One region of the Bacillus mesophilum genome, then DNA from elsewhere that is predicted to be linked to it. Evidence: riboswitches for the same ligand, from Rfam matches in the RefSeq annotation. Region 1 holds a riboswitch; each other region holds the start of a gene.
The links. Region 1 has a riboswitch for lysine ahead of F7732_RS09830 (transporter substrate-binding domain-containing protein). Riboswitches for the same ligand answer to the same signal wherever they lie in the genome.

Region 1 (4,508 bases):
TTTGCTTTTTTTATTCAAAAAAATTACAGATATAGCCTTCATCCAAATTGCACAATCCAAAATAAAAAGGCCAGGTGATCCATCTCCCTGGCCTAATCACAGTATTAATAAACTTTATCACCGTTGAAAATAGAGTTTTTCACGATCACGTAGTCAACAGTGCGAATGGATTCAAGTTTGTTTCCGCCAGCATATGAGATGGAGGATTGCAGATCCTGTTCCATTTCGGTTAATGTGTCCTGCAAAGCGCCTTTATGCTCAACAAACATTTTTTTGCCTTCTACGTTTTTCTTTTCTCCCTTTTGGAACTCTGAAGCAGAGCCAAAGTACTCTTTAAAGAGCTTTCCATCTTTCTCAACCGTATCCCCAGGAGACTCTTCGTGCCCCGCAAAAAGAGAGCCGATCATGACCATTGAAGCGCCAAAGCGGACTGATTTTGCAATATCGCCATGTGTACGGATACCGCCGTCAGCAATAATTGGCTTGCTTGCTGCTTTTGCACACCAGCGTAATGCCGCAAGCTGCCAGCCGCCAGTGCCAAAACCAGTTTTAATCTTTGTGATGCAAACTTTCCCGGGCCCGATTCCGACTTTTGTTGCGTCTGCACCAGCATGTTCAAGTTCTCTTACCGCTTCAGGTGTTCCAACGTTCCCGGCGATGACAAAGCTTTCAGGCAAATGCTTCTTAATATGCTGAATCATACGGATTACAGCATTTGAATGACCATGGGCAATATCAATTGTAATATAGTCCGGCACAAGCTTCTCTGCCGCTAATTGCTCAATGAAGCCGTACTCTTCTTCTTTTACCCCAACACTAATTGAGGCAATTAAACCACGAGAATGCATATCTTTAATAAATGCAATACGTGTTTCCGGTTCAAAGCGGTGCATAATATAGAAATAATTATTTTCAGCTAAATAAGCAGCGATTTTCTCATCAATAATAGTCTGCATATTCGCAGGCACAACAGGCAGCTTAAATGTATGCTTGCCAAATTTAACAGATGTATCACATTCAGAACGGCTATCTACTATGCATTTTGCAGGAATTAACTGAATATCTTCGTAATCAAATACATTATCCAAGGTTCAACACTCCTAAAAGCGAATATTATTATTGTGTTAGTTATTAAATGTTCGTACATACGGTAATTTACAGGAATTTTTTGCAGTTGTCAAAGGTTTTTACTTTTATTTAACTTATTCTTTACAGTAGAGTGGAGATAATTCTTCATGTTTTTACTAATTGAAGGGAGAATGAAGATGATCACTGTAATCGGCAGTATGAATATGGATCTTGTTACAATTACAAACAGAGAGCCTGCAATAGGCGAAACTGTACTGGGAGAAAACTTTCTTACAGTGCCAGGAGGAAAGGGTGCTAATCAGGCGGTTGCGGCAGCAAAACTGGGAGCGCCAGTAAAAATGATTGGCTGTGTGGGAGACGATTTATTTGGTGAACAATATATAAACCATTTAAAAGGCCATCAGATTGATATAAAGCATATTCGCAGGCTGAAGAATGAAAAAACGGGGATAGCCAGTATTACAGTTTGGAATAACGATAATAAAATTATAGTAGTGCCTGGAGCGAATAAGAGAATTACACCAGAAATAGTTGAGTCGCATAGAGAAGAGATTTTAAAGAGCAGCTGGCTTCTGCTTCAGTTTGAAATTCCGCTTGAATCGGTAGAAAGAGCATTAGAAATAGCTGCTGAAGGCAATGTAAATGTGATCGTCAATCCTGCTCCTTATCATGACATACCAGAAAAATGGCTTGGTAAAATCACTTATATTACGCCAAATGAAGCGGAGGCTAACCAGCTGTTTTCAGCATTTGCAAACAGAGAGAATCTTCTCTCAAAGCTGGTTATCACGAAAGGAAAAGACGGTGCGGAGTATTTTGATCAAGGAGAAAGAGTCTCGATACCTGCATTAAAAGTGGATGCAATTGATACCACAGGAGCAGGGGATACATTTACCGGTGCTTTAGCAGTTGCCCTTTCTGAGGGCTTGCCTTTAAAAGAATCCTGCCAATTTGCCGTTAAAGCAGCAGGTCTTTCTGTAACAAAACTTGGTGCCCAGGCAGGAATGCCAAGCAGGTCGGATTTGAATAAGTAGATCATAATAGATAAATCAGTCAAGATGAATTAATCACAGTACCACACCCCCAAAAGATCGCTTAAATTGCCTAAAAGATCAATTTAAATTACGCTTATAAGAAGAGGGGAATAATGAGAGAGGATGAGGAGAAATGCAGCAAAGTATTGACCAATTGATTAAAGGAAGACGCTCCATCAAGAAGTTTCAGGAGAAGCCAGTAGATCTGGAGGAAATCATTGACTTGCTGGAGATAGCAAAATGGGCGCCAAATCACAAAATGACGGAGCCATGGCGTTTTCTTTTATATAGCGGGGAAGGAAAAGAAAAATTTATAGAAGCTTTTAAAGCAACTCAAGGCACAGGAGAGGAAGCGGCAGAAAAGGCAGCAAAAAAAGCAGCGTATTTCCGATCAATTCCCATACATCTAGTCGTCATTATGCCTGAAGATCCTCGTCAAAAAACATGGGACGAAGATTACGGTGCCGTTTCGGCATTTATTCAAAACTTCCAGCTTGCAGCGTGGGCTAGAGGAATTGGCATGATTTGGCGTACAAATGACTGGATTTACAATCCGGTGTTCCGTGAAAAGGTGGGTGTGCAGCCAGGTGAAAAGATCGTTGGCACATTGATGATCGGATATGCTGAGCATGTGCCGGAAGCCAAACCGAGGACCTCTATCAGGGAAAAGCTTGAAATTATAACAGAGTAGATGTTCAGTATATATTGTCAATATTTGCTTAGTTGACAGAACTATATGTTTTATTGTAGCCTATGATTATATGAAAATTGAATAAACCTCACTTTTCGGTGAGGTAGAGGTGCGGTATTTAATAGTTTTTAGTTGAGCGTGAGCAGCGATGATGCTAAAAAGAAGGAAATCCCGCCGAAGTGTGCAATATGCTCAAGTATTGGATGCTGGGTCTGCAGTTAAGAGCTGCAGGACTGTCTCGGTAAACTTCCCGGTTTACTCGAGGTGTGCTATCTCTTTAAGGGAAAAGTGGAGGATTTAGGCTAACTATGTATACAAAGACCTGAGTTCATCTCAGGTCTTTTTTGTTTTTTATTAAAAGAAAAAATGGGGGCCAGAAAAATATGAGAAAAAAATTATCGTTTTTAAGTGTATTGGCACTTGCGGCAGTATTGCTTTTAGCAGGGTGCGGAACTAGCTCAGATGAGGGTTCTGCGGGATCAGGATCAGAGTCTGATACGGAGAAGGATGTATTCCGTGTAGGTCTTGAAGCAGGTTATGCACCTTTTAACTGGACACAAATGGATGATGCAAATGGCGGTGTGAAAATTGATGGAAACGCTGAATTTGCAGGCGGCTATGATGTAGAAATTGCGAAAAAAATCGCTGAGGGCTTAGGGAAAGAGCTAGTGATCGTTAAAACGGAGTGGGATGGTCTTGTACCTGCCTTAACTTCTGATAAAATTGATGCAATTATCGCAGGGATGTCACCAACTGAAGAAAGAAAGCAAACAATCGATTTCTCAGACAACTATTATAAATCCGACCTTGTCATGGTAGTGAAAAAAGGCGGAGACTATGAAAATGCCACTTCTATTCAAGATTTCAGCGGTGCAAAAGTAACGGCTCAATTGAATACGTTCCATTACTCAGTTATTGAACAAATTGATGGCGTTGAACAGCAGCCGGCAATGGATAACTTCCCTGCTATGCGTGTTGCGCTAGAATCTGGCGTAATTGACGGCTATGTTTCCGAGCGTCCTGAAGGTGTGAGTGCTTCTTCTGCAAATGAAAACTTTGCAATGGTTGAATTTACAGAAGGCTTTGAAACATCTGAGGACGATACAGCTATTGCTGTAGGTGTTGCAAAAGACAGCGAGCTAACTGAAAAGATCAATGAAATTTTAGCAGGAATCTCTGAAGAAGAGCGTGTAGAAATTATGGATGAGGCGATTAAAAATCAGCCAGCAGCTAACTAATAACGCTGCACGGCCGGCTGCATGACATTACATGTAGCCGGCTTCTTTTTTGACATATTCATTAAAAAAGGAGGATCACCATGAGTCTCGATTGGATGATACAAATCATACAGTCAAACTGGCCGATGTTTTTGCGCGGAGCTGGTTGGACGTTAGTCATCGCTTTAACAGGAACGATTATTGGATCGCTCATTGGTTTGCTGGCAGGAGTAGTTCGAACAATACCTGCTCCTGAAAAAGGAATAAAAAAGAATCTGCTTAAACTGATCAATGCCATTTTAACCATTTATATTGAATTTTTCCGCGGCACGCCAATGATTGTACAGGCAATGGTCATTTTTTATGGCTCTGCACTTGCCTTTAATTTTCATATGAACCCGATTATTGCGGGTATTGTGGTAGTAGGAATTAATACAGGTGCATATATGGCTGAAATTGTGCGCGGAGGCATTATTT
Region 2 (4,508 bases), on a different contig from region 1:
AGTAAAGATCGTTAAAATCGACGTAGATGAAAACCAAGAAACTGCTGGTAAATTCGGCGTAATGAGTATTCCTACATTAATCGTTCTTAAAGACGGTGAAGTAGTAGATAAAGTAGTTGGCTTCCAGCCAAAAGAAGCATTATCTGAGCTTCTTTCCAAGCATGCATAATTAGCATATTTGGATTTTGATGTTTTTTTAAATCAGCTTCTTCAATCAGATCTGTCCTGATGCAATGATGAAGAGTGCATCTTACTATAATCATTGCTGCAGGAAAGCAGATAATGAGTGTAATGATAGTTGATCCCCGGCTTCTTCCTGAAGGCCGGGGTTTTTACTTCCCTTTCGAGGATGTGTTTGACGATGAATGACATCATTAAAAATAAATTAATGATTTTGCCTGCACAGCCAGGGTGCTATTTAATGAAGGACAGGCAAGGCACTATTATTTATGTGGGCAAAGCGAAAGTATTAAAAAACAGAGTCAGATCATATTTTACTGGCTCACATGATGGAAAAACGCTGCGCCTTGTTAACGAAATTGAGGACTTTGAATATATTGTCACATCTTCCGACATGGAAGCGCTGATTCTTGAGCTCAATTTAATAAAAAAGCATGATCCTAAATACAATGTCATGCTAAAGGATGATAAAACTTACCCATTTATTAAATTAACTGCTGAAAGACATCCGCGCCTTATTACGACAAGAAAAGTGAAAAAAGACAAAGGCAAATATTTTGGTCCATATCCAAATGTTCATGCAGCAAACGAAACAAAAAAGCTGCTCGATCGCATTTATCCGCTTCGGAAATGTGCTACCCTACCTGACCGCGTATGCCTGTATTATCATTTAGGACAATGCCTGGCTCCATGTGTGAAGGAAGTGGATCAGCAGCAATATCGGACAATGACAGAGGAAATTACCCGCTTTTTAAATGGCGGTTATAAAGATATAAAGAAAGAACTAACAGAAAAAATGGCGGCTGCGGCCGAAGATCTTGATTTTGAGCGTGCAAAAGAGTATAGAGACAAAATCGCTCATATTGATGCAACGATGGAAAAGCAAAAAATGACAATGACGGACTTCACCGATCGTGATGTCTTTGGTTATGCTGTTGATAAAGGCTGGATGTGTGTACAAGTCTTTTTTATCCGCCAAGGCAAGCTGATTGAAAGGGATGTCTCTATGTTTCCCATTCATAACGAACCTGAGGAAGAAATCCTTACGTTTCTCGGCCAATTTTACATGAAAGCAAATCATTTTAAGCCAAAGGAAATTTTAGCACCATCTTCTGTTAATGGCGAAATGGCAGAAAAGCTACTTGGTGTAAAAGTATTGAATCCGCAGCGGGGTCAAAAGAAGGATTTGGTTTCATTAGCTTATAAAAATGCCAAAATCGCGCTGCAGGAAAAGTTTTCTCTCATTGAACGTGATGAAGACCGGACGATTAAGGCAGTGGAGAGTTTGGGTGAACAGCTTGGAATCTATACGCCGCATCGGATTGAAGCATTTGATAACTCAAACATTCAAGGTGCAGATCCGGTATCTGCCATGATCGTTTTTATTGACGGAAAACCGGCGAAACGGGAGTACCGCAAGTATAAAATTAAAACCGTTCAAGGACCTGACGATTATGAATCCATGCGTGAAGCGGTTCGCAGAAGGTATACTCGTGTATTAAAAGAAGAGCTGCCTTTGCCGGATCTGCTTATTATTGATGGAGGAAAAGGTCATGTTGAAGCGGTCAGAGATGTACTTGAAAATGAGCTGGGTCTTGATTTGCCGCTGGCCGGACTCGTTAAAGATGAAAAACACCGAACATCACAGCTGTTGTTTGGGAATCCTCTGGAAATAGTTGCGCTTGCCCGCAATAGCCAGGAATTTTATTTGCTGCAGCGAATCCAGGATGAAGTCCACCGCTTTGCCATCACGTTCCATCGCCAGTTAAGAGGAAAAGGTACATTCCAATCCATGCTTGATGACATTGCTGGAATCGGTGAAAAGCGCAAAAAGCAACTCCTAAAGACATTTGGCTCAGTAAAAAAAATGAAGGAAGCTTCTGCAGATGATTTCCGCCAATTGGGAATTCCTGCTAATGTAGCAGAAGAACTCGTAAAGAAACTAAGTGAATAGCGTTGTCATCATATAGACAATATGCTATACTTGGACCAACTTTCATATTCACTCACTTTTTTATACTTTCTGAAAGTATAAATTTATAGACTTAGAACAGTGACTAGCTGCTGTGCTTAGCCCATCTTGGGGTATAAGCTGAACTGTCCAGAGGGTTATAGACAATCTTCTAGCCAGCTCGGTTTTTGCTTATCGGGGTTTTGCAAGGCGCTTCCGCTTTCTTAGCGTAAAGTGAAGGTAGAGGTGCAAGCTTCATCAGTAACAGCTTTGAGGAGAATGAGCTCCGACGATTTGCTGTGAAAGGGAATGTTTGCCGAAGCAGGGGGAGACTCATCACTCACCATGCTGGTCTTGCATTGAATAAATGCCGGATTGTCAAGACACTAGTCTTGGAGAGCTATCTCACTGTGTGCACGTATTTTTTGTATACGTTTGACTACACAGCAATGAGATAATTCTCATTGCTTTTTTGTTTTGTCAGCATCTTTCAGAAGAAATAGGGAATCGAATAACTAGCATTTTTCATACAAATCTGCAAAAAAGAGAAGAATACAAAAATCATTCTTCTTACTGAGACAAAACAAAATGGCAAAGGGAAATCATCATAGTCGGAAGGAAGGGTATTCAAATGGGTTTAATTGTGCAAAAGTTTGGGGGAACTTCGGTCGGCAGCGTCGATAAAATTCAAAATGCTGCAAACCGGGTCATTGAAGAAAAAAATAGGGGTAACGATGTTGTCGTTGTGGTCTCAGCGATGGGAAAGACAACAGATCAGCTTGTTGGCATGGCAAAAGAAATTACGTCCTCCCCCAGCAAAAGAGAAATGGATATGCTCTTAACAACCGGGGAACAAGTGACAATCTCGCTGTTAAGCATGGCTTTAATTTCTAAAGGTCATCCGGCCGTTTCAATGACAGGCTGGCAGGCAGGTGTTGAGACAGAAGAAATTCATGGAAATGCAAGAATCTTAAATATTGATAGTGATAAAATTCAAAAGGAAATTCAGCAAGGCAAAATTGTGATTGTGGCCGGCTTTCAAGGTGCTACCTCAGAAGGAGAAATCACTACTCTGGGCAGGGGCGGATCTGATACAACAGCCGTTGCACTTGCAGCAGCGCTAAAAGCTGATAAATGTGATATATATACAGACGTGACAGGGGTATTTACAACAGATCCCCGTTACATAAAGAATGCCCGCAAGCTTCTATCCGTTTCTTATGACGAAATGCTGGAACTTGCCAATTTAGGAGCCGGAGTTCTGCACCCAAGAGCGGTTGAATTCGCGAAAAACTACGGAGTTTCTTTAGAAGTAAGATCAAGCATGGAAAAAGAACAAGGAACAACGATTGAGGAGGAAGTTAAAATGGAGCAAAATTTAGTTGTACGCGGAGTTGCGTTTGAAGATGAAATCACAAGAGTATCTGTCATCGGGCTTCCAAGCAGCCTTGGCGGATTATCTACCATTTTCTCAGCACTAGCCAATGATCATATCAATGTGGATATCATTATTCAGAGTATGACGGAAGGCGAAACTTCTTCGCTGTCTTTCTCCATTAAAAATGAAGATTTAACAGAGACTGTTAAAGTGCTTGAGAGAAATCGTGATCAGCTTCAATATGATCGAATTGAATGGGAATCTGGCTTGGCAAAAGTTTCAATCGTAGGCTCAGGCATGATTTCAAATCCAGGGGTAGCAGCAGAAATGTTTGATGTGCTTGCTCAGAACGAAATTTTAGTCAAAATGGTCAGTACATCTGAGATTAAAGTTTCAGCTGTCGTAGAACAAGTGAAAATGCTTCCTGCCGTTGAAGTGCTTCATGATGCGTTTCAGCTATCTGCCAATTCAGTGAAAGCATAAGAATAACAGTAAAAAAGAAGAAGCTACTTTTATTCGAGAGCTTCTTCTTTTCCGCATAATTCAGTATCAATACCGCAAATTATAGAAAACTTAGATGGTATCCTTTTTATCCCACTTAACAGTAAAAAGAACTTTTCCTTTTCTTTTCTTAGGATGTTCGAACGCTTCACATATGTACCCTTTTTGCTGTTCGATCTGTTCAGCAATAAAACCCGCTTCAAGCTGAAAGGCACAATCTTCATCGTTTTTACAGCGAGCGCTGATGATTGCGCTTGATAATTCTAAGTCCAACTCATTTTTTGATTCGTTCAAGAGCATTAGATTGCCCCAGCCTGCGCTGGAGAAAAAAGAAATCATTTCATCTATCGAAGCCAATGGGTATTTTCGTGCCAATCTTTTGCCTGCCCAATATAAAATACCGGGAGCTTCTTTGCCCAGTAAATCCTTAAGCAGCACTTCACGAATTAATTCATACCCAAATGCTGGCACAGTTTCATCATGAACGGTTAACGGTTT
Region 3 (4,508 bases), 580 kb from region 1:
ATCATCTCCCCATTTTAAATCAAATGAGAAATATGCATACGTCATGGCCCAAGCAATAATTACTGCATAATAGGTAGAGATTACAAATGAAATTGCAACCTGCCACCAGCCTAACCATTCATATTTTTTGTTCATTCTTGCATAGGATAATGGAGCAGAGCCGCGATATTTCTGGCCAATCGTAAATTCCATTATTAATAGCGGAATTCCTGCCGTAAGAAGAGCAAATAAGTAAGGAATAAAAAAAGCTCCCCCTCCATTTTCATACGCAACTGCCGGGAAACGCCAAATGTTTCCTAAACCAACAGCTGACCCTACTGCTGCAAAAATAAAACCAGCTCTCGTTCCCCATTGAGCACGACTTTCCATAGTCTATTATACCCCCTACAATAGCCCGTATTAAATTTTCCGCAAGTTGGAAATTTTTATATTTTCAGACTATTTAATTTAATATAAATTTAGTATATATACTTTTACTACCACTGTCAAAACATTATTTGGGACATAATATTTATTTATTTTTCGTTACTAGAAAAGCAATTGCGCTCACCTTCTCTTATTCCCAGCAGTCCCAGTCCCTCCTCCTCTCAATCTATATGTATGCATATAAGAGAATTTCTTTCTGTATATTTCAGAAAATTTTAAAAATACAATAAAAAAGAAGAGCCCTCCCGCTATAGACGAGAAGACTCATGATCATGATTATTTCATCTGTGTCATGTCTAACTTGAATTTCCAAGAGCCGACAAAGGTAAATACAATCAGTAATAGAGCAATGGTGGCCAAACTTAAGATCGTACTGTCTGTAAAACCAAGGACTAGGAATCCGACACCCGATATTGCTGCTGATATTAAGGCATATGGCAGCTGTGTAAGAACATGGTCGATATGATTGCATCCTGCTCCTGTTGACGAAAGAATCGTTGTATCTGATATAGGAGAACAATGATCGCCAAAAACAGCTCCAGCTAGTACAGCTGCCATTGCAGGCAGCAGCAGGTTTATATCTGTTGCTGCAGCAATATCACCTGCAATCGGAAGTAATATTCCAAAAGAGCCCCATGAAGTTCCTGTACTGAACGCCATTACTCCCGCAATGATAAATAGAAGGAAAGGCAAAAAGGATATCTCCATATTTGAATTTTCAACAAGTCCAGCCAGGTAGGCACCTGTTTCCAGCTGACCAATTAAATCAACAATTCCCCAGGCAAATAGAAGAATATAAATAGCCGGGAGCATGGATTTGATACCGCTCCATATTCCTCTGAAAACAATCAAGCCTTCAATTCCTTTTTTTACGGTTACTTGTCTTGTAAAGAACAGCAATGTCACAATTAATCCAAATACACCACCGAGTACAAGAGATTTAGAGACATCTGTATTCTCAAATATCGTTAAAATGGTCGCATTTCCCTTTACAGCCTGATAACCAGTCCAGATCATTGCCCCAACGGTACCTGCAACTAGGGCGATAATGGGCCAGACTAAATCGCCAACTGTTCCTTTTGTACTAACCGGTAAATCTTCTTCTAATTTTCCAGGTGCAGGCTTCTCAGGGTCCATTACCTGATTATCTCTTACAGCCCGAATCTCATGCTTTTTCATTGGCCCGATCTCAAATCCTTTGATCGCTACGATAAAAACGATGGCCAGCGTTGTCCACACATATAAATTCATAGGAATCATCTGCAAAAATACCGAAAAGGCTGTATAGTCCGTTAAATTATGAGATGCAAGAATGGTACCGATTAAAGCAATAATATACGCACCCCAGCTTGAAACAGGTGATACAACACAGACAGGAGCAGATGTCGAATCAATTAAATAAGCAAGCTTTGCTCTTGAAACCTTTTGCCGATCCGTAATCGGCCGTGAAATCTGACCAACTGCAAGTGCATTAAAATAATCATCTATAAAGATAATTACCCCTAGTATGGCACCAATCATTTGTGCACCTGCCCGGGTTTTTACCCGTTTCATTGCCCATTCACCAAAAGCCCTGCTTCCTCCAGATATAGAGATGAATGCTGTAATAACCCCTAATATCAATAGGAATAAAATTATATACATATTCCATGTATTAATGCTTCCACCATCAATAAAGATTCCTTTTACGGTTTCCCATAATATAGATCCAGCTTCAAGAAAGTCCATTTCAGCAAGTATAATTGTTGCTGTAATAATCCCTACTCCTAGCGAAAGCAGCACTCTTCTCGTTAAAATAACAAGAAGTATTGCAACAAGCGGCGGAAGCAGAGAAAATATTGTATTTTCCATTATATTTTAATCCTCCTAGAAATCAATTCGGCAGAGGCATAGCAAAAGAGCACAAAATAAAAAGAGCAATGGCAGAGAATCTCTATCATCACTCTTGATAATCTATTCTTCTCCATTACGATCTGTAGCTCCCCATTGCAAGGGTCAACGAAAAGAATGCAATAAAAACTGCAAAGACTCTTCTAATCTTGCAATGACAGTGTTACCTCTCTTAAAGGTAACCCCAGCGAAATAGCCGCTGACATCAGCTATCCACTTCGGCAGCATTCCCTTTCAGCTGCTCTCTTTGTTGTCATCCTCAAACAGCTTACTAATGAATATTGCACCTCTACCCCATCGGATATGATAAGGTTCATATTCAATTAGAATAATTATATCAAAATAATAAACATTCGACAATGGAGGTCTTTTCCTCCATAAACACTAGTTCTGCCATGTTGTATCACAGCCGCTTATCATGATTGATAAGTCTTGCTTTAAATCTAGTTCATAGGCCTTAACCCTTAAACCGCTCTCTTCAAGAATCCGCACAATAGGGCGATCGCACAAACCTACATTTTGATGAATCACAACACCTTTCCTTCCATCGTTTAACTCAACAGTCATCCCGACTGGGTATAAGGCCACAGATTGCCGAAAGCTTTCAATCAGCTTTGCATCAAATAATGTGTCTGACCCTGCATATAAGATTTCCATACCTTCATGCGGAAGCATAGCTTGACGATAAATGCGATTAGATGTGACAGCATCAAAAACATCTGCGACAGCGATAATTTTGGCAAAGGGATGGATATCTTCTCCAGAAATACCTCGTGGATATCCGCTTCCATTCAAACGCTCATGATGCTGATAGGCGCAATGAGCCACAATTAATGAGACACTATGTACTCCCCGTAATAAATCGAACCCTGCTTCAGCATGTTTCTTGATTTGAAGAAACTCTTCCTCCGTTAATCTGCCGGGCTTTAACAGTATGTTCTCAGGTATCTGCATTTTCCCAACATCATGCAATATCGCACCCATACCCAGCAGCTCTAAATCCTTTTGGGAGAAGTTAAGCTGTAAACCAATCGCTAAGGAATAAAGTGTAACATTCAAAGAATGAGAAAAAATATAATGATCATATGTATACACGTCAGACATAATTGAAATGAGGTTTTGATCTCCTTTTATCTCATCCAAGAGCGTGCTGATCAGCTTGGAGAAATTCTTTGAAGCCTTATCTATAACAAAGGATTTATCTAAATTCTGGTCATTTGCTGATTGCCGAAACGTATCTTCAATCGTAAGAATTGCTTCTCGGCGCAATTTTTCCGGCAAAGTTGATTTATAAACAATATCCTTCATTCTCTCGTCCATTACATATATATATGTAATCCCCATTTTCTGCAGCCTGGATAACATTCTTCCGTCAAGCTTTACTCCTTTATTTAAAAGGATTTTGCCTTTATCATTATATATGGATTTCCCTAGTACACTGCCAATTTTGGCAGATTTTGTTGACACTAATCTCATGAAAAAACCTCTTTTTCATCTATAAGTTATCCATTCTAATTCTACTCTTCGCTTATATCCATCAATATTTTACATGTTTGCCCATATTATTCAAGTTTGAGCATTCCAAAGCAGGAATTTAGTCTTAATCATATATTATCATTCCTCCAGCAGCTAGCAAAAGAAAATTTATAAATTATCTATTTTTCTCTTCCATGGAGATTGAATCTTAATTATCAGTATATAGCCTGCTAAAAAAGCTGAGACTGCATATAGCAATCTCAGCTTCTATATGTTATTTATATCATTTTTAAAAGAGCGTCTCTGCCTGTCATGCCTTTCTTAATTCCAAGGTTTTCAGCTTCATATGTGACAGATTCAAGCGGCGCTTCAATTAATTGTTCAATCGTCTTTACACCAACAGCTCTTCCTGCAATCACTTTTCGATCTTTAAGCTTTTCATTTAAAAGTGCCACATCTAATGCTCCGCACATGATATACCCTTTATCATTTGTAACTACAAGTAAATTTGTTTTAGGAAGTTCCACCGATACACTTAAGAATGTATGGCCATCAATCTCTATAGGACTTAAGTTCATCATATCTTGCCCCACTCCTTTCCTTACACCATATGATGGTACAAGAAAAAAAGTGTAGAACCTGGGAAATCTCCTATGAAGGCCTACTTACCAGCCACTAAAATAAATCGAGCTGCCTTGGTGCTAAGCAGCTATATT

Region 2: linked by a shared signal. The riboswitch ahead of F7732_RS08745 (aspartate kinase) and the one ahead of F7732_RS09830 (transporter substrate-binding domain-containing protein) in region 1 are both predicted to bind lysine.
Region 3: linked by a shared signal. The riboswitch ahead of F7732_RS12475 (Na+/H+ antiporter NhaC family protein) and the one ahead of F7732_RS09830 (transporter substrate-binding domain-containing protein) in region 1 are both predicted to bind lysine.

Annotation. Positions count from the first base shown of each region.
Region 1 is NZ_WBOT01000003.1:10,038-14,545, forward strand. Features, by position in the region: gene guaC (GMP reductase) at 105-1,088, opposite strand; gene rbsK (ribokinase) at 1,236-2,123, shown strand; gene F7732_RS09825 (nitroreductase family protein) at 2,257-2,814, shown strand; lysine riboswitch at 2,911-3,094, shown strand; gene F7732_RS09830 (transporter substrate-binding domain-containing protein) at 3,198-4,052, shown strand; gene F7732_RS09835 (amino acid ABC transporter permease) at 4,133-4,508, shown strand, end outside.
Region 2 is NZ_WBOT01000002.1:764,577-769,084, reverse strand. Features, by position in the region: gene trxA (thioredoxin) at 1-169, shown strand, start outside; gene uvrC (excinuclease ABC subunit UvrC) at 362-2,134, shown strand; lysine riboswitch at 2,365-2,542, shown strand; gene F7732_RS08745 (aspartate kinase) at 2,763-3,992, shown strand; gene F7732_RS08740 (YslB family protein) at 4,083-4,508, opposite strand, start outside.
Region 3 is NZ_WBOT01000003.1:587,942-592,449, reverse strand. Features, by position in the region: gene F7732_RS12480 (sodium-dependent transporter) at 1-369, opposite strand, end outside; gene F7732_RS12475 (Na+/H+ antiporter NhaC family protein) at 703-2,277, opposite strand; lysine riboswitch at 2,395-2,616, opposite strand; gene F7732_RS12470 (HD-GYP domain-containing protein) at 2,701-3,792, opposite strand; gene F7732_RS12465 (YunC family protein) at 4,071-4,373, opposite strand; gene F7732_RS12460 (DUF72 domain-containing protein) at 4,468-4,508, opposite strand, start outside.